2 linked regions of the Rhizobium sp. N324 genome follow. The main gene of each other region encodes a partner of the protein of the gene in region 2 in a complex. Links are inferred from orthologs where the notes say so. Each region holds a gene or a part of one and is shown on either strand. Other genes may lie near its edges.

What was found.
Region 1: the proteins of accB (region 2) and accD are in contact, whole or in part, in a solved structure (PDB 8UXZ), measured with the Escherichia coli proteins. The link is inferred for Rhizobium sp. N324 from one-to-one orthologs.

What each region holds. Positions count from the first base shown.
Region 1 is NZ_CP013630.1:17,848-20,607, forward strand. It holds accD (acetyl-CoA carboxylase, carboxyltransferase subunit beta), read left to right. Parts: upstream 1-807; coding sequence 808-1,713; downstream 1,714-2,760. Other genes in the region: trpA (tryptophan synthase subunit alpha), read left to right, coding at 1-768; AMK05_RS00120 (bifunctional folylpolyglutamate synthase/dihydrofolate synthase), read left to right, coding at 1,738-2,760.
Region 2 is NZ_CP013630.1:2,007,855-2,023,973, reverse strand. Bases 8,719-11,446 are described here. They hold accB (acetyl-CoA carboxylase biotin carboxyl carrier protein), read left to right. Parts: upstream 8,719-9,706; coding sequence 9,707-10,186; downstream 10,187-11,446. Other genes in these bases: accC (acetyl-CoA carboxylase biotin carboxylase subunit), read left to right, coding at 10,191-11,446; aroQ (type II 3-dehydroquinate dehydratase), read left to right, coding at 9,249-9,686; AMK05_RS09700 (DsbA family protein), read left to right, coding at 8,719-9,087. Outside these bases: AMK05_RS09730 (homoserine dehydrogenase), read right to left, coding at 143-1,468; AMK05_RS09725 (LL-diaminopimelate aminotransferase), read right to left, coding at 1,530-2,747; AMK05_RS09720 (hypothetical protein), read right to left, coding at 2,968-3,381; phaC (class I poly(R)-hydroxyalkanoic acid synthase), read left to right, coding at 3,528-5,378; AMK05_RS09710 (DUF2778 domain-containing protein), read left to right, coding at 5,586-6,920; AMK05_RS09705 (pyridoxal phosphate-dependent aminotransferase), read right to left, coding at 6,961-8,118; more of AMK05_RS09700, read left to right, coding at 8,329-8,718; more of accC, read left to right, coding at 11,447-11,546; aat (leucyl/phenylalanyl-tRNA--protein transferase), read left to right, coding at 11,554-12,168; AMK05_RS09675 (DUF2167 domain-containing protein), read left to right, coding at 12,246-13,175; AMK05_RS09670 (DUF2155 domain-containing protein), read right to left, coding at 13,297-13,737; AMK05_RS09665 (NADH:ubiquinone oxidoreductase subunit NDUFA12), read right to left, coding at 13,852-14,250; AMK05_RS09655 (GNAT family N-acetyltransferase), read right to left, coding at 14,578-15,081; Asp-tRNA(Asn)/Glu-tRNA(Gln) amidotransferase subunit GatB, read right to left, coding at 15,085-16,119. UniProt on the Escherichia coli protein: This protein is a component of the acetyl coenzyme A carboxylase complex; first, biotin carboxylase catalyzes the carboxylation of the carrier protein and then the transcarboxylase transfers the carboxyl group to form malonyl-CoA.

The sequences.
Region 1 (2,760 bases), 2.0 Mb from region 2 along the record:
ATGGGCGGCGATCCTGATTACGACACCTCGCTCGGCATCATGAAGGCGCTGCCGGAAGCGGGCTCCGACATCATCGAGCTCGGCATGCCCTTTTCCGATCCGATGGCCGACGGCCCGGCGATCCAGCTCGCCGGCCAGCGGGCGCTGAAAGCCGGCCAGACGCTGAAGAAGACACTGCAGCTGGCGGCCGATTTCCGCAAGACCAACGACGCCACGCCGATCGTCATGATGGGCTACTACAACCCGATCTATATTTACGGCGTCGAGACCTTCCTCGACGACGCGCTCGCTGCCGGCATCGACGGCCTGATCGTCGTCGATCTGCCGCCTGAAATGGACGACGAACTCTGCATCCCGGCGATCCGCAAAGGCATCAATTTCATTCGCCTGGCGACGCCGACGACGGATGAGAAGCGCCTGCCGAAGGTTTTGAAGAACACCTCCGGCTTCGTCTATTACGTCTCGATGAACGGCATCACCGGTTCGGCGCTGCCGGATCCGTCGCTGGTCTCGGGCGCGGTCGAACGCATCAAGCAGCATACCAAGCTGCCCGTCTGCGTCGGCTTCGGCGTCAAGACGGCGGAACATGCCAAGGTCATCGGCGGTTCGGCGGACGGCGTGGTCGTCGGCACCGCCATCGTCAATCAGGTCGCCACCAGCCTGACGAGTGACGGCAAGGCAACCGCCGACACGGTTCAGGCTGTTGCCACGCTGGTGCGCGGCCTTTCCACGGGAACCCGTTCCGCGCGCCTTGTTGCTGCCGAATAGTTTGCCCACATTGGCACCAGTCAGTTAGGAGAATTCGAGTTGAACTGGATCACCAACTACGTTCGCCCGCGGATCAATTCCATGCTGGGCCGTCGCGAAGTGCCGGAGAACCTCTGGATCAAGTGCCCGGAAACCGGCGAGATGGTCTTCCACAAGGATCTGGAAGGCAACAAATGGGTCATTCCGGCCTCCGGCTATCACATGAAGATGCCGGCCAAGGCCCGCCTCGCCGATCTGTTCGACAACGGTGACTATGAATCGCTGCCGCAGCCGAAGGTCGCCCAGGACCCGCTGAAATTCCGCGATTCGAAGAAATATAGCGATCGCCTGCGCGACAGCCGCCTGAAGACCGAGCAGGAAGATACGATCCTTGCCGGGCTCGGAAAGGTGCAGGGGTTGAAACTCGTGGCGGTGGTGCACGAATTCAACTTTATCGGCGGTTCGCTCGGCATGGCCGCCGGCGAGGCGATCGTCAAGGCCTTCGAGCGTGCGACCTCGGAAAAGTGCCCGCTCGTCATGTTCCCCGCTTCCGGCGGCGCACGCATGCAGGAAGGCATCCTGTCGCTGATGCAGCTGCCGCGCACGACGGTTGCCGTCGACCTGCTGAAGGAATCCGGTCAGCCCTATATCGTCGTCCTGACCAACCCCACCACCGGCGGCGTCACGGCTTCCTATGCCATGCTCGGCGATATTCATCTGGCTGAGCCCGGCGCCGAAATCGGCTTTGCCGGCAAGCGCGTCATCGAGCAGACCTTGCGCGAAAAACTGCCCGAAGGCTTCCAGACCTCCGAATATCTGCTGGAACATGGTATGGTGGATATGGTCGTCAAACGCCACGATATCCCGGAAACGCTGGCACGCGTGCTTAAGATCCTGACGAAGAAGCCGGTTTCGGCGGCGAATACCATGAATAGCGGCGCGATCGCTCTGGCGGCGAGCGCCTGATAACCGATAGGGCGGGGTGCCGAATTGATACCCAGAGGCCAAACCGCGGTGAGTGAGGCAGCACAGGAGATCGACAAGCTCATGGGATTGCATCCCAAGGGTTTTGATCTGTCTCTCGACCGCATCATCCGTCTTCTCGATGTGCTCGGCAATCCGCACCGGAAACTGCCGCCGGTGATCCATGTCGCCGGCACAAACGGCAAGGGGTCGGTCACCGCCTTCTGCCGCGCTCTGCTCGAAGCCGGCGGCTACAGCGCTCACGTTCACACCTCGCCACATCTCGTCAATTGGCACGAGCGTTATCGCATCGGTGTGGCGGGCGGGCGCGGGCAGCTTGTCGATGACGCCGTCTTTGCCGAGGCCCTGCGGCGTGTGGCCGATGCCAATGGCGGACAGCACATCACCGTCTTCGAAATCCTGACGGCGGTCACCTTCATCCTGTTTTCCGAACAGCCGGCCGATGCCGCGATCATCGAAGTCGGCCTCGGCGGCCGCTTCGACGCCACCAATGTCATTTCCGATCCGGCCGTCTCGGTGATCATGCCCATTTCGCTGGATCATCAGCCCTATCTCGGCGACAGGGTCGAACTGATCGCCGCCGAAAAGGCCGGCATCATGAAGCCGGGGCTTCCTGTCGTCATCGGCCACCAGGAATATGACGCGGCACTCGACGTGCTGATGTCGACGGCCGAACGGCTGCATTGCCCGAGCGCCGTCTTCGGGCAGGATTTCATGGCGCATGAGGAATATGGCCGGCTCGTCTATCAGGACGAATTCGGTCTTGCCGACCTGCCGTTGCCGCGCCTTCCAGGCCGCCATCAATATGCCAATGCCGCCGCCGCCATCCGCGCCGTCAAGGCGGCGGGTTTCACCGTCACCGAGACGATGATGGAAAAGGCGATGAATTCGGTGGAATGGCCGGGCCGGCTGCAGCGCCTGGGCGAGGGCCGGCTGCTGGCGCATGCGCCCGCCGGCGCCGAGATCTGGATCGATGGCGGGCACAATCCCGGTGCCGGCGAAGTGATCGCCGAAGCCATGGCCAATTTC
Region 2 (16,119 bases):
TTTATTTATATCAATATTTCGGTATTTGTTAATATAGACTTCCGTAAGGGGAGCCCGGACGAGCAACAAAAAAACGCCCCGTCTTCTTGAACTGGCAGTTCAAGAAGACGGGGCGGCTCAGATTGCCCGGACGAGAAAAGGCTTAAGCTTCTTCTTTCGGCCGCTCGATGCGGATGACCTGCGGTTCGCCGAAGAGATACCCTTCCGACTTGATCGAGGCGACGGCCCTGCGCACCGACTCTTCCATCGTCGCGTGGGTGACGAGAATGATCGTCTGGTGGTGCGACGGCGCCAGATGCTGCTTGGAGCGCTGGACGATCGATTCCAGCGAGATGTTGTTTTCGGCCATGCGGGTGGCAACGCTGGCAAAGACGCCAGTGCGGTCGAGGACGGTGAGGCGGATGAAATAACCGCCCTCGTGGCTCTGCATCTGCGCCTTGCGATAGGGCTCCAGCGCCTTTGCGGGATGGCCGAGCACCGGCACGCGCTGAGCGCCCGGCTGGCTTTTGGCGATATCGGCGATATCGCCGAGCACCGACGAGGCCGTGGCATTGCCGCCGGCGCCGGGGCCGACCATCAGCAGTTCGCCAAGCACGTCGGATTCGATCGCCACTGCATTGGTGACGCCGTCGACCTGGGCGATGACCGAATCGACTGGCACCATGGTCGGATGCACGCGCTGCTCGATGCCGGTATCGGTGCGCTGGGCAACGCCCAGGAGCTTGATGCGGTAGCCGAGTTCGGCCGCGGCATGGATATCCTCAATCGAGATGTTGGTGATGCCTTCGAGATAGATGTCGTCGGCGGCGATGCGATTGCCGAAGGCGAGCGTCGTCAGGATGGAAAGCTTGTGGGCGGTATCATTGCCCTCGATATCGAAGGCAGGATCGGCCTCGGCATAACCCAGCCGCTGCGCTTGCTTCAGGCATTCGGCGAAGGACAGCCCCTCCTTCTCCATCTTGGTCAGGATGTAATTGCAGGTGCCGTTCATGATGCCGTAGATGCGCGAGACGGCATTGCCGGTCAGCGATTCGCGCAGCGCTTTGATGACGGGGATGCCGCCGGCGACCGCCGCTTCGAAGTTCAACAGCGCGCCCTTCTCCTCGGCGATCGTCGCAAGCTCGACGCCGTGATAGGCAAGCAGCGCCTTGTTGGCTGTCACCACATGGAGACCACGATGAAGTGCGGCGCGTACGGAGGTGTTGGCGGCCCCTTCGGCGCCGCCCATCAGCTCGACGAAGACGTCGATATCGCCCTTTTCGGCAAGATCTTCCGGCCGGTCGAACCAGGTCACTGTGGAAAGATCGACGCCGCGGTCTCTCGTCTTGTCACGCGCGGAGACCGCGGTGATCGTGATCGGACGCCCGCAGGTGACGGCAAGCTCGTTGCTCTTCTGCTGAATGATGCGGACTAGCGAGGCGCCAACGGTGCCCAAGCCCGCAATGCCGATTTTGAGGGCATCTGCCATGGATCGATCCTGAATGTCTGTGTGGCGGCAGCCGCGGGGCGCGGCTGCCTTAAGAGTTGGATTAACGGTGCGCGTTCAGCGAAATGACGTTGTGCATCGTTTCGTCTGCCGTCGACATGAACTTCTTGATGTTGCGCGCAGCCTGGCGGATGCGGTGTTCGTTCTCGACCAGCGCCAGACGGACGTAGTCGTCGCCCATTTCGCCGAAGCCGATACCCGGGGCAACGGCGACGTCGGCCTTCTCGACCAGCAGCTTGGAAAATTCAAGCGAACCGAGGTGACGGAACTTTTCCGGGATCTTCGCCCAGGCGAACATGGTGGCAGCCGGCGGCGGCACCTCGAAGCCAGCCTTGCCGAAGCTTTCGACCATGACGTCGCGGCGACGCTTGTAGACGTTGCGAACCTCCGCAATGTCGGAACCGTCGCCGTTCAGCGCATGGGTCGCGGCCACCTGGATCGGCGTGAAGGCGCCGTAGTCGAGATAGGACTTGACGCGGGTGAGCGCCGCGATCAGCCGCTCGTTGCCGACGGCAAAGCCCATGCGCCAGCCGGGCATGGAAAAGGTCTTCGACATCGAGGTGAATTCGACGGTCACATCCATTGCACCAGGCACTTCGAGAACCGATGGCGGCGGAGCGCCGTCAAAGTAGATCTCGGAATAGGCAAGGTCGGAAAGCACGATGATGTCATGCTTCTTGGCGAAGGCGACGACGTCCTTATAGAAATCGAGCGTCGCGACGAGGGCCGTCGGGTTCGACGGATAGTTGAGGATCAGCGCCAGGGGCTTCGGGATCGAATGCCGGACCGCCCGCTCCAGCGGCGGGAAAAAGCTTTCGTCCGGCTCCACCGACATGGAGCGGATCACGCTGCCGGCCATCAGGAAGCCGAAGGCGTGGATCGGATAGGTCGGGTTCGGGCAGAGGATCACGTCGCCGGGCGCCGTGATCGCCTGTGCCATGTTGGCGAAGCCTTCCTTGGAGCCCAAGGTGGCGACCACCTGGGTATCCGGGTTGAGCTTGACGCCGAAGCGGCGGGCATAATAGGCGGCCTGGGCGCGGCGCAGCCCCGGAATGCCCTTGGAGGAGGAATAACGGTGGGTGCGCGGATCCTGCACGACCTCGCACAGCTTGTCGACGATCGACTGGGGAGTCGGAAGGTCGGGGTTTCCCATGCCGAGGTCGATGATATCGGCGCCGCCCGCTCGCGCGCTTGCTTTCAAACGGTTGACCTGTTCGAAAACATAAGGCGGCAAACGCCGGACTTTGTGAAACTCTTCCATTTCATTCCCCATGGAAAGGCGGCTTTCGGGCCGCTGTCGAAGTTCGTTCCGTCTCCCGGCGGCTGCGACACGAACTTCAGAATCGCAACGCCGTATTCATCAGACCCAAGACACGCGGCAAATCTTTGACGGAAAAGCCGCTTAAAGCGCATTATCGGGAAAATCTTGTCTTCCGATCCGTCCGGAAGGCTTTGCGTGCAAATTGCCTGAAAGGCAAGGTCTATTTGGAGATTTCGGAGAGCGTATCAGCGCCGTGCTCGGCGGCCAGGCGGCGCATTTCGGCGGCCTTGGCCTGATATTCGGCTTCCGAGATCGTGCCGGCCTTGCGCCGGGCGGCAAGAGCGGTCAGCTGATGCTGCAGTTCGGCTGCCTGCTCGTCGCTCATCTGGACGTTGGCGGCCGTCAGCGGCGCACCGAAATTCGGGTAACCGTCCGGCGACTTCGCCAGGCCCCCTTCGACCGCATCGCCCTTGGTGGCCGGCATGACGACGGCGGTCGGCGCCGCTCGCTTGGCAGCGGCTGCGGCTTTTTCCTCCGCCGTCAGATTGCATCCGGCCAGGGTCATCGCCGCCGCCGCGCAAATCAATGCGATGCGGTTGAAGGTTGCGATGCGCCGAATGCCGTTCTTCGTCATGCCTCAAAATCCAGTTCTGACTGCGTCGACTGTTAAATTTGTCGCAGCCACAAAGCAATAGCATGAGCCGGCGCGGGTGGAACTTGTTTTCTCGTTCAATCACGATGTACAACGATTGGATAAAAAGAGTGCTGCCGCCGGAGGAAATGGTGACCGACAGCAAGCAGGAGAATGGCGGCCAGAAGAATGGCGGCAAAGCCGGTTTCGACGCGACGGATCTCGATCCCTATCTGTTGAAGGATCCCGAGACCATGGCGAAGAATTTCGCCCGGGCGCTCGAAAATCTCGGCCAGGCAGCGTCCGCCTGGCTTGCGCCGCGCGAACGCGGCGAGATCAGCGAAACCGCCGTCGATCCGATGACCGACATGGTCAAGACGCTTTCCAAGGTCACCGAATACTGGATTGCCGATCCCCGCCGCACCTTCGAGGCACAGACGCAGCTGATGTCCTCGTTCTTCGGCATCTGGATGCGCTCGATGCAGCGTATGCAGGGCGAGCCGACTCCCGCCGAGCCGGACACCCGCAAGGACAAACGCTTCTCCGACGAGGACTGGCAGAAGAACCCGTTCTTCGATTTTCTCCGCCAGGTTTATTTCGTCACATCGGACTGGGCCGAGAAGCTGGTGTCGGAGACCGACGGCCTCGACGAGCACACCAAGCACAAGGCCGGCTTCTACGTGAAGCAGATCACGGCAGCACTTTCGCCGAGCAATTTCGTCGCCACCAATCCGCAGCTCTATCGCGAGACGATCGCAACCAGCGGCGAAAACCTGGTGCGGGGAATGAAGATGCTCGCCGAGGACATCGCTGCCGGAAACGGCGATCTTCGCCTGCGCCAGACCGATATGACGAAATTCGCCGTCGGCCGCGACATGGCGCTGACGCCGGGCAAGGTGATCGCCCAGAACGACATCTGCCAGATCATCCAGTACGAGGCCTCGACCGAAACGGTGCTGAAGCGGCCGCTGCTGATCTGCCCGCCGTGGATCAACAAGTTTTATATTCTCGACCTCAATCCGCAAAAATCCTTTATCAAATGGTGCGTCGACCAGGGACAGACGGTCTTCGTCATCTCCTGGGTCAACCCGGATGCGCGCCATGCCGAGAAGGACTGGGCTGCCTATGCCCGCGAGGGCATCGATTTCGCGCTGGAGACGATCGAGAAGGCAACAGGCGAGAAGGAGGTCAACGCCGTCGGCTACTGCGTCGGCGGCACGCTTTTGGCGGCGACGCTCGCGCTGCACGCCAAGGAGAAGAACAAGCGCATCAAAACCGCGACGCTCTTCACCACCCAGGTCGATTTCACCCATGCCGGCGATCTCAAGGTCTTCGTCGACGAGGAGCAGCTTGCAGCGCTCGAAGAGCATATGAAGGCGGCCGGCTATCTCGACGGCTCGAAGATGTCGATGGCCTTCAACATGCTGCGCGCTTCCGAGCTGATCTGGCCTTATTTCGTCAACAGCTACCTCAAGGGCCAAGAGCCCCTGCCCTTCGACCTTTTGTTCTGGAACGCCGATTCGACCCGCATGGCGGCGGCAAATCATGCCTTCTACCTGCGCAACTGCTATCTCCGGAACGCGCTGACAAAGAATGAGATGATCCTCGACGGCAAGCCGGTGTCGCTGAAGGACGTGAAGATCCCGATCTATAATCTCGCCACCCGCGAGGATCACATCGCGCCCGCCAAATCGGTCTTCCTCGGCAGCCAGTTTTTCGGCGGCAAGGTGGAGTTCGTGGTCACCGGGTCGGGACATATCGCCGGCGTCGTCAACCCGCCCGACAAGAAGAAGTACCAATTCTGGACGGGCGGTCCCGCCAAGGGCGAATACGAGACCTGGATCGAGCAGGCGACCGAGACGCCGGGATCGTGGTGGCCGCATTGGCGGGCCTGGATCGAAACCCATGACGGCAGGCGTGTGCCCGCGCGCAAACCGGGCGGCGATGCGCTGAACGCGATCGAGGAAGCGCCGGGAAGTTACGTGATGGAACGCGTCTGAGAAGACTTTCCGCATCTCTTTTTGAGACATCGTGAGAAAGAGCAATCCCGCGTAAACAAATTAGAAACCATAATTCGTCATCCTTGCGAAACAGTCGGATGTCGCGAGTGGTCTAAATTCGGCCCATTTGCGCCATTACCGGCCCCGGCGAAGTTTAGTCAGTCAGTGCCGCCGGCCTGCGTAGCGAGTTTGAAAGACGAGTGTAGTATGGCGTTTGCGGTTGGGACGTTCGATGACGTCACCCCTCTTGGCGGATCTGCTTTTCGTTTGCGCAGATCTCGTGGCTTTCTTTACGGCGTCGTCGGCGCCGGATTTCTGACCTCCACATGGCTGATCGCGACCTTGGCGACAATGCATTCGGTCGCCGTGCCGGTTTCTCCGCCTGAACGTTTCACCCAGGTTGCATCGGCGCCGAAGCCCAAACCGGCGACGCCCCACGAACGACTGATCCATGTCGGCAAAGACGATCGGCTGGCGGCCTTCGATGCCAAGCCGGTCGTCGCCCTGACGGCCGACCTTGTCCAGGCGCATGCGCGCAAGACCAATGCTGCCGCCACCGGTTTGGCGGCGCTTACAAAACACAATCGGCTCGCTCCTGCCGAGCAGCCTGTGGTTGCGGCGATTGCGGACAGCGCCAAATTCCACAAGGATGATGTGGTCACACCGCCGCCCGTCGAGGTGGCTTCGGCAGAGACGGCAGAAGACGACGGCGACCGGATCATCGTTCCCTCGAAGGAGGCCGTGGCCGCCGCCGAAGTGCCCGCCCTGCTGGCGCTTGCCGATGCCGGATCCCGGCAGATCTCGCCGCCGCCGGTCGAACCATCAGCATCTCCCGTAAGAACGGCGGCAATTCCTGCCTCGGAACCCGCACCGGTGGTCGTTGCCGCTGCGGATGGCGGGCAGCCTTTCGATCTCGTGCTGACACCGGAGGAAGATTCGGTGCCGTTGCCGATGGCGCGTCCCGACGGTCTCATCGGCAAGCCGGCACCGGCCACCAAGGGTTCGCAGCGCGGCGAGCCTGCCCTTGCCTACGCCCAGCCGAACTCGCCGATCGAAGACGATCAGGACGATGCGGTGCCGCGTTACGACAAGCCGGTCTTCGCGCCGAAGCTGCGCGCCGGTGTGGCGATCTACGACATCGAAAACAGCACGGTCTATCTGCCGAACGGCGAGAGGCTGGAAGCCCATTCCGGCCTCGGCAAGATGCGCGACAACCCGCGTTACGCCAACAAGAAGATGCGCGGGCCGACGCCGCCGCACACCTACGCCCTCACCATGCGTGAAAGCCTTTTCCACGGTGTCGAGGCGTTGCGGCTGACGCCGCTCGAGGGCTCGGATGCCATCTATGACCGTGTCGGCCTGCTCGCCCACACCTACATGCTCGGCAAGAACGGCGATTCCAACGGCTGCGTCTCCTTCAAGGATTACAAGCGCTTCCTCGCCGCCTACAAGCGCGGCGACATCAGGCAGCTCGTCGTCGTGCCGCGGCTGAACAACAAGCCCTCTTCGACGCTCGCCTCGCTGTTTTCGTCGCGCAGCTAAGCGATACGAGCGCGGGCAGCCGCTCGCCCTCTTAGATCCGCTACTTCAACCAGACTGCAATCCGCTCCACTGCCTCTGCAATCTCGGCTTGCGAGCCCGCATAGGACAGACGCAGGGTGCGATGTCCCTCCAGCGGATCGAAGTCGAGACCGGGTGTTGCGGCAACGTCGATTTCCGCCAGCATGCGCTTGGCAAAACCCATGCTGTCATTGGTGAAGCGGGTGACGTCGAGATAGGCATAGAAGGCGCCGTCCATCGGCGAGGCGATCGAAACACCGATCTGCGGCAGGCGCTTCATCAGCAAATCGCGGTTGGCGGCGTAGCTCGCCTTATAAAGATCGAGTTCGGCGCCGGCGCCGAGCGCGGCCGTGGCGGCGATCTGGGAGAGTTCGGGCGGAGAGATATAGAGGCTCTGCGCCACCCGCTCGATCGGCCGCACAAGCCGTTCGGGCAGCACCATCCAGCCGATTCGCCAGCCGGTCATGCAATAATATTTGGAGAAGGAGTTGATGACGATCGCCTCGTCGGTCAGCTCAAGCGCGCTCGCCTCCTCGCCGGCAAAGGTCAGCCCGTGGTAGATTTCATCGGAAATGAAGGCGATGGAATGGGCCTCGCAGTAATCCGCAAGCGCCTTCAGCCCATCGCGGCCGGTCACCGTGCCGGTCGGATTGGCGGGGCTCGCCAGCAGCACGCCTTTCAGCGTCACGCCGCTTTGCTTCTGCGCCGCCTCGAGGCTCGCAGGCGTCAGGGTGAAGTGGGTGTCGGCGGTTACCGGCACTTCGACAACCTGCAGGCCGAGCGCATCGAGGATATTGCGATAGGCGGGATAACCGGGCCTTGCGATCGCCACCGCATCGCCGGCATCGAAGAGCGTGAGGAAAGCGAGATTGAAGCCTGCCGAGGAGCCGGTGGTGATGGCGATCCGCATGGGATCGATCTCCAGGCCATGGCGTTCCCGGTAGTGCCCGGCAAGCGCGGATTTCAACCGCGCCGTCCCCAGCGCATCGGTATAGCCGATCCGTCCTTCGGCAAGGGCTGCGCGCGCCGCTTCCAGGGCAGCGGCGGGTGCCGGATGCGAGGGCTGGCCGACGGCCATCGAGATCACCGGGTGGCCGGCTGCGCGCCGTTTCGTCGCCTCCGCCAGCACGTCCATGGCATGAAAGGGCTCGACTTCGCTGCGTTTCGATATGGAAAACAAGATCGCTTCTCGCTCGGCTTCTGCAATGACGGCCTGACAATTGCCGCAATAATCGGCTCATCACAATCCCGCGAGGGCCGCGCGGGGATGAAAATTCCTGTTTGAGCAGAACCCGACGCGCCGTACCTTGACGCGACGCATTCAAGTCCATTAACCCGGCGACGGTCATCTCGATAAAGAGACGACCCCATCGCCGTTGACGAGGATATCATGGCCTTTCTTCCGAAAACCTTCACCGCACTGGCGCTTGCCGCATCGATTGCCCTTCCGTTTCCGGCAGCCGCGCTCGACGACCAGCAGAAGAAGGAGTTCGGCGAATTCATCAAGCAATACCTGATCGAAAATCCCGAGATCATGCTCGATGTCCAGGATGCCTTGCAGAAGAAGCAGGAAGCCCAGCGGCTGGTGAAGGCCAATATGGCGATCGAAGAGAACACCGCCGACATCTTCGATTCGAAGAACGACGTCACGCTCGGCAATCCCAAGGGCGACGTCACCGTCGTCGAATTCTTCGATTATAATTGCAGCTACTGCCGTCACGCGCTTCCCGACATGCAGGCAATGCTGAAGAAGGATAAGAATGTCCGATTCGTGCTGAAGGAATTTCCGATCCTCGGCCCGGATTCGGTCGCCGCCCACAAGGTGGCCGACGCCTTCCGCAAGCTGGCGCCGGAGAAATATGCCGATTTCCACGTCGCCCTTCTCGGGACCGAAGGCCGCGCTTCCGACGAAACGGCGATCGCGGTTGCCGCCTCACTCGGCGTCAGCGAGGACAAGATCCGCGCCGAAATGGCAAAGAGCCCGAATGACGGCATCGTGCAGGCGACCTACCAGCTCGCCTCCAGTCTCGGCATCAGCGGCACGCCGTCCTATGTGATCGGCAACGAACTGGTGCCGGGCGCCGTCGGGCTCGACGATCTCGAAGCCAAGGTCAAGAATATGCGCAGCTGCGGCAAGACCGCCTGCTGAGCAGACCAGCCGCCGGACGGCTGCCCATCAAATCGCCAAAATCGAAGCGTTTCAACCATGTGGACAAATGTGGCGCGATTCCTGCTGGCCAATCCGTAAGGGCTTTCATTCAGCCGTCGCGGAGTCTATAGGTTGCCGTCGTGCATTTTACGGAACATTCGATGACGCAAACGATTTTTGTCCTGAACGGCCCCAACCTGAACATGCTGGGTAAACGAGAGCCCGGCATTTATGGCGGCAAGACGCTGAAGGACATCGAGGCGGACTGCAAGGCCGCCGGCCGCGAACTCGGCTTCGATATCGATTTCCGCCAGAGCAATCACGAAGGCGCGCTTGTGGACTGGTTCCATGAGGCCGACGAAAAGGCTGCCGGCGTTGCCATCAATGCAGGCGCCTACACGCATGCATCGGTCGCGCTGCATGATGCGATCCGCGCTATATCAATTCCCGTCATCGAGCTCCACATATCCAACGTCCATGCACGGGAAGAATTCCGCCACAAGTCGATGATCGCCCCGGCATGCAAGGGCGTGATCTGCGGCTTCGGGCCTCATAGCTACATCCTGGCGCTGCAGGCGCTGAAGAACATCACGGCATAAGAAGAAGACAGGGCAACACGATGGTTGAAAAGAAATCGGGTATCGATCAGGCACTGATCCGCGATCTCGCCAATATCCTCAACGAGACCGATCTGACGGAGATCGAGGTCGAGCAGGACGACCTGCGCATCCGCGTCTCGCGCGCCGGCACCCAGCAATATGTCCAGGCGCCGATCGCAGCGCCGGCCTATGCCGCACCCGCAGCCGCCGCTCCAACAGCAGCAACAGCAGGCGCTGCACCGGCCGCAGCTCCCGCCCGCAACCCGGCGAATGTCGTCAGTGCACCGATGGTCGGCACCGTCTATATGGCGCCGGCGCCGGGCGCGCGTGCGTTCATCGAAGTCGGCGCGACCGTCAAGGAAGGCCAGACGCTGATCATCATCGAAGCGATGAAGACGATGAACCAGATCCCCTCGCCGAAGTCGGGCAAGGTGACCGAGATCCTCGTCGATGACGGACATCCCGTCGAATACGGCCAAGCCCTCGTCGTCATCGAATAGGCCCATGCCCATGATTTCGAAAATCCTCATCGCCAATCGCGGGGAAATCGCCCTTCGCGTGCTTCGAGCCTGCAAGGAGCTCGGCATCGCCTGCGTCGTGGTTCATTCCACCGCCGACGCCGATGCCATGCATGTGCGGCTTGCCGACGAAAGCGTCTGCATCGGTCCGCCCTCCTCACGCGAGAGCTACCTCAATATCCATCAGATCGTCGCCGCCTGCGAGATCACCGGCGCCGATGCCGTGCATCCGGGCTACGGCTTTCTGTCGGAGAACGCCAAGTTCGCCGATATTCTCGAAGCCCACGGTATCACCTTCATCGGGCCGACGGCTGACCATATCCGCATTATGGGCGACAAGATCACCGCCAAGACCACGGCGCTGGAACTCGGCATTCCCGTCGTTCCGGGCTCGGACGGCGAAGTCAAAACCGAAGAGGATGCGCTGAAGACGGCGGCCGAAATCGGCTATCCGGTGCTGATCAAGGCAACGGCCGGCGGCGGCGGACGCGGCATGAAGGTCGCCAAGAGCGAGGCCGACCTGATCGAGGCCTGGTCGACGGCGCGTACCGAAGCGGCAGCCGCCTTCGGCAACGATGCCGTCTATATGGAAAAATATCTCGGCAAGCCGCGCCATATCGAAATTCAGGTGTTCGGCGACGGCGAAGGCAATGCCATCCATCTCGGCGAACGCGACTGCTCGCTGCAGCGCCGCCACCAGAAGGTCTGGGAAGAGGCGAATTCGCCGGCGCTCAACGTCGAGCAGCGCATGAAGATCGGCCAGGTCTGCGCCGACGCCATGAAGAAGCTGAAATATCGCGGCGCCGGCACGATCGAATTCCTCTACGAGAATGGCGAGTTCTATTTTATCGAAATGAACACCCGCCTGCAGGTGGAGCATCCGATCACCGAAGCCATCACCGGCATCGACCTCGTGCACGAGCAGATCCGCGTCGCCTCCGGCGGCGGTCTTTCGGTGACGCAGGACGAGGTGCATTTTTCCGGTCACGCCATCGAATGCCGCATCAATGCCGAGCACGCGCGCACCTTCGTGCCCTCGCCCGGCACGATCACGCATTTCCACGCGCCTGGCGGTCTCGGCGTGCGCATCGATTCCGGCGCCTATCAGGGCTACAAGATCCCGCCCTATTACGACAGCCTCATCGGCAAGCTGATCGTGCACGGCCGTACCCGCGTCGAATGCATGATGCGGCTGCGCCGGGCACTCGACGAATTCGTCGTCGACGGCATCAATACGACGCTGCCGCTGTTCCAGGATCTCGTCTCCAACCAGGATATCGCCAACGGCGATTACGACATCCACTGGCTGGAACACTACCTCGCCAACACACCGGCGGCATAGGGCAGGAATGGCAGGATCGCGCAGGAAGTCACCAGGCATTACCCCTGAAATCCTCCTGCGCGCCTATTCCATCGGCCTTTTCCCGATGGCCGAATCTGCCGACGACCCGGAGATTTTCTGGGTCGAACCGGAACTGCGCGGCGTACTGCCGTTCGACCATTTCCACGTGTCGAAGAGCCTTGCCAAGACGGTGCGCAGGAATCCCTTCGAGATCCGTTTCGATCACGCTTTCGACCAGGTAATTGCGGCCTGCGCGGAGGAGACATCCGGGCGCCCGAGCACCTGGATCAACAAGACGATCAGATCTCTCTACTCGACGCTGTTCGACATGGGCCATGCCCATACCGTCGAAGCCTGGGACGGCGATGAGTTGGTCGGCGGCCTCTACGGCGTCTCGCTCGGCTCAGCCTTCTTCGGCGAAAGCATGTTCTCACGCCGGACGGATGCCTCGAAGATCTGCCTCGTGCATCTGGTCGAGCGACTGCGGGAAAGAGGCTTCACGCTGCTCGATACACAATTCACCACCGAGCACCTGAAGACGTTCGGCGCGATCGACGTTGCGAAAGCCGATTATGGTGTGTTGCTTGAAGCCGCGATGGAATCGCCACACCTGAAGTTTTAAGCAGAATCGTTTCAGCCCTGCGTTGATTTTCGAGCCGATTTGAGTAGGTTTCGGAAAATGCAATGGGGGATAGAATTTTGAGACGATATTTTGCGGCGGCGATCCTTTTCGCCTTGTTCACAGGCCAGGCCGGCGCGCGACCTTACCAGGAGATGTTTCCGAACAGGACCGATTTTTCCGAAGCGGAAAAGCCGTTACTGGAGAAGCTCGATTTTCAGCAGGGGGCAATCAAGCTGCCTGAGGCAAAGGCGACGCTGAACGTGCCGCAAGGCTTCTATTATCTCAATCCCGCCGACACGAAGACGGTGCTCGTCGACATCTGGGGAAATCCCCCGCAGGCGGCGGAGGGAACGATGGGGATGATCTTCCCGGCCAAATACGCGCCGACCGATATCGAGGCCTGGGGTTCCGTCGTGCAATACAGCGCCGACGGCTATGTCTCCGACGCCGATGCCGCGACGACCAATTACGACGAACTGCTGCAGAACATCAAAAATTCCATCCGGGAAAACAACGTCGAGCGCGAGAAGCAGGGTTTTCAAAAGATCACGCTTATCGGGTGGGCCTCGACGCCGCATTACGACAAATCCGCGCATGCGATGCACTGGGCGCGCGATCTGTTGTTCGGCGATGACATGCGAGCGCCGCACACCCTGAACTATTCCGTGCGGACCCTCGGCCGCCAGGGCGTATTTGAGTTCGACTTCGTTGCCGGCCTGAATCAGTTGAAGGAGATCGAGGCGGTCATTCCGACCGTCACGACGCTCGTGCAGTTCGACACGGGAATGGCCTATACCGACTATGTCGAAGGCGACAAGATCGCGGCCTACGGCATGGCAGGAATGATCGCCGCAGGCGCCGGCGCCAAGATTGCCGCGAAAGTTGGGTTGCTGGCGCTTGCCGCCGTCTTCCTCAAAAAAGCCGGCATCCTCATCGTCGTCGTGGCTGGCGGCGCGCTTCGCTTTGCCAAGGGTCTTTTCACGAGGAACAAGACACCCACCGCATAAGGCTTGCGCGGCGCGCTAAAGCATGTCGTTGCGGCAAAGCGCGAAGCGCCTTTGCCGCGACGACATGCGTGAAACAAAGAGCTAAAGCGCAAGGAGCGAATCTGAAAGATCGCGATGTGCTTTAGCGCGCTGTCGCCTTCGTGCTGTCGGGAGCCGGGACGTCCGAACTCGTCTTGCAGTCCTTCAGCCAGACGTCGTAGATCGGATGCTCGACGGCGTTGAGGCCAGGGCTGGCGGCGAACATCCAACCCGTGAAAATGCGGCGAATCTTGCGGTCGAGAGTGATCTCATCGACCTCGACGAAACCGTCGATCTTCTGCGCTTCGGCCTGGTCGCGCGAATAACAGGCCTTCGGCGTCACCTGCAGCGCGCCGAACTGCACCGTCTCGTTGACATAGACGTCGAATGTGGTGATGCGGCCGGTGATCTTGTCGAGGCCGGAGAACACAGCTACCGGATTTTCGATGCGTGCGGCATTTGCCGCAACCGGCGGAAGCAGGGCCGAGAGCGCCAGCAGCGCCCCGGCGGCACGCAGCGCCATGTTCCGCGTGAAGAGCTTCATGTGTACCCGTCTCCAGACATTCTTCGTTCACGGCCGCGGTCAAGCGCGGCCAACCTGCGGGTAAAGGTCAATTGTGGCCAAAAGCCGGGTTTTGGATTTCCCGGTCGGGCCGTCTCAGTTGCCCGGCGTCCAGGCGTCGTAATCGCCGGTGACACGCGGACGCTCGCCCGGAACGGCGAGGGAGCCCGGCGGACGGTAGGCCTGCGGAGACCCGGTGAAGTTGGGGCGGTGCGCCTTCTGCCATTCCTTGGCGACGTAGTTTTCCTTGGAGGGCGGAACATCGGTGCGATGATGCATCCAGCCATGCCAGCCCGGCGGAATGGCGGAGGCATCGGCATAGCCCTTGTAGATCACCCAGCGCTTCGGCAGACCGTAGGAAGTCATGCCGCCTTCATAATAGACGTTGCCGAATTCATCCTCGCCGACGCGCTTGCCGAAACGCCAGGTCGCAAAACGCGTGCCCATCGTCTGACTGTTCCACCAGGTAAAGGTCTGAACCAGAAGATTCCACATGTCTTTTCCTTGCGCCCGCCAGATGCGGGCCAAACCAGAATTCGTTTCCTCGCTTATGCCGTCGCCAAGCCGAATTGTCCAGCGATTCCACCACAGCCAAAGGTCATTTCAAAGCCATCTTGAAGCCCGGATGCGAGGACGTGACACCCAGTCTTTCATCGAAGCGATGGGCATCCCTGCGGATCGCATTCGAGGTCAACGCTACCCGCTTCATACCGCGGCCTTTTGCCTCGGCAATGGCGAACTCGATCATTCCAGCGCCGATCCCCTGCCCGCGCATGTCGGCCCGCGTCTGTCACGATCTCGAGCAAGGCGGCCGCCATAGACCTAATGCCCTTCGAGCGGTTTTTCGAAGATCAGCGCCGGAATGCCGGATTGCCCGACCCCGCTATTTTCGTTGCGGCCGACCTCGGTGAAACCGTGCGCATGATAGAAGGCGATCGCGGCTGCGTTCTGCGGCTCGACTTCGAGACGCATGATCTCCGCATCCGGAAAGCAGGTTTCGAGTTCGGCGAAGAGATCGCGGCCGATGCCCTGGCGCTGCAGCGCCGGAGCGATATAGAGAAGATGCAGCATGACCGTCTTCGTCAGTTCCTGCGACATCGCCGCATAGCCCATGCCGCCGATAGTGCGGCCGTCGTCGGCAACGAGGAATTCGGCATCCTTGCGGGCCAGGCGCGCCTTTAGCGCCGCCGGCGAAAAGAGCTGCGCGGTCAGTTCGTCGACCTTTGCTCTGCCGTGGAGGCCGTCATAGGTGGCGTGAAAGCTCTCCACCAGCAGGGAGCGGACCTTCTCCAGGTCGCGCTCGCCGGCAGTGCGGACGAAATACACCGCTTATTCCTCGATGCCGAGCTTCGCCTTGACGAGCGCCTGCACGGCCTGCGGATTGGCCTTGCCGCCAGTCGCCTTCATCACCTGGCCGACAAACCATGCGGCCAACGTCGGCTTCGCCTTGACCTTCTCCACCTGATCGGGATTGGCGGCAATGATCTCGTCCACGGCCTTTTCGATGGCGCCGGTATCGGTCACCTGCTTCATGCCGCGTGCTTCGACGATCTCGGCGGGATCGCCGCCCTCGGTCAGCACGATCTCGAAGAGATCCTTGGCAATCTTGCCGGAGATGGTGCCAGCCTTGATCAGATCGATGATGGCGCCGAGCTGGGCCGGTGAAACCGGCGTCTGCTCGATGTCCTTGCCCGTGCGGTTCAGCGCGCCGAGCAGATCATTGATCACCCAGTTGGCGGCCGTCTTGCCGTCGCGGCCGGCGGCGACAGCCTCGAAATAATCGGCGATCGCCTTCTCGGAGACGAGCACCGAGGCGTCGTAGATCGACAGGCCGAGCTCGCGCACGAAGCGCTCCTTCTTGTCGTCAGGCAATTCCGGCAGGTCGGCCGCCAGCGCCGTGACGAAGGCATCGTCGAATTCAAGCGGCAGCAGGTCCGGATCGGGGAAATAACGATAATCGTGCGCATCCTCCTTGGAGCGCATCGAGCGCGTCTCGCCCTTGTTCGGGTCGAAGAGCCGCGTCTCCTGATCGATCTTGCCGCCATCCTCCAGAATGCCGATCTGACGGCGGGCTTCGTACTCGATCGCCTGGCCGATGAAGCGGATGGAGTTGACGTTCTTGATCTCGCAACGCGTGCCGAAATCTTCGCCCGGGCGGCGCACGGAGACGTTGACGTCGGCACGCATCGAGCCTTCGTCCATGTTGCCGTCGCAAGTGCCGAGATAGCGCACGATCGAACGCAGCTTGGTCATATAGGCCTTGGCCTCGTCGGACGAGCGCATATCAGGCTTGGAGACGATCTCCATCAGCGCCACGCCGGAACGATTCAGATCGACATAGGACATGGTCGCATGCTGGTCATG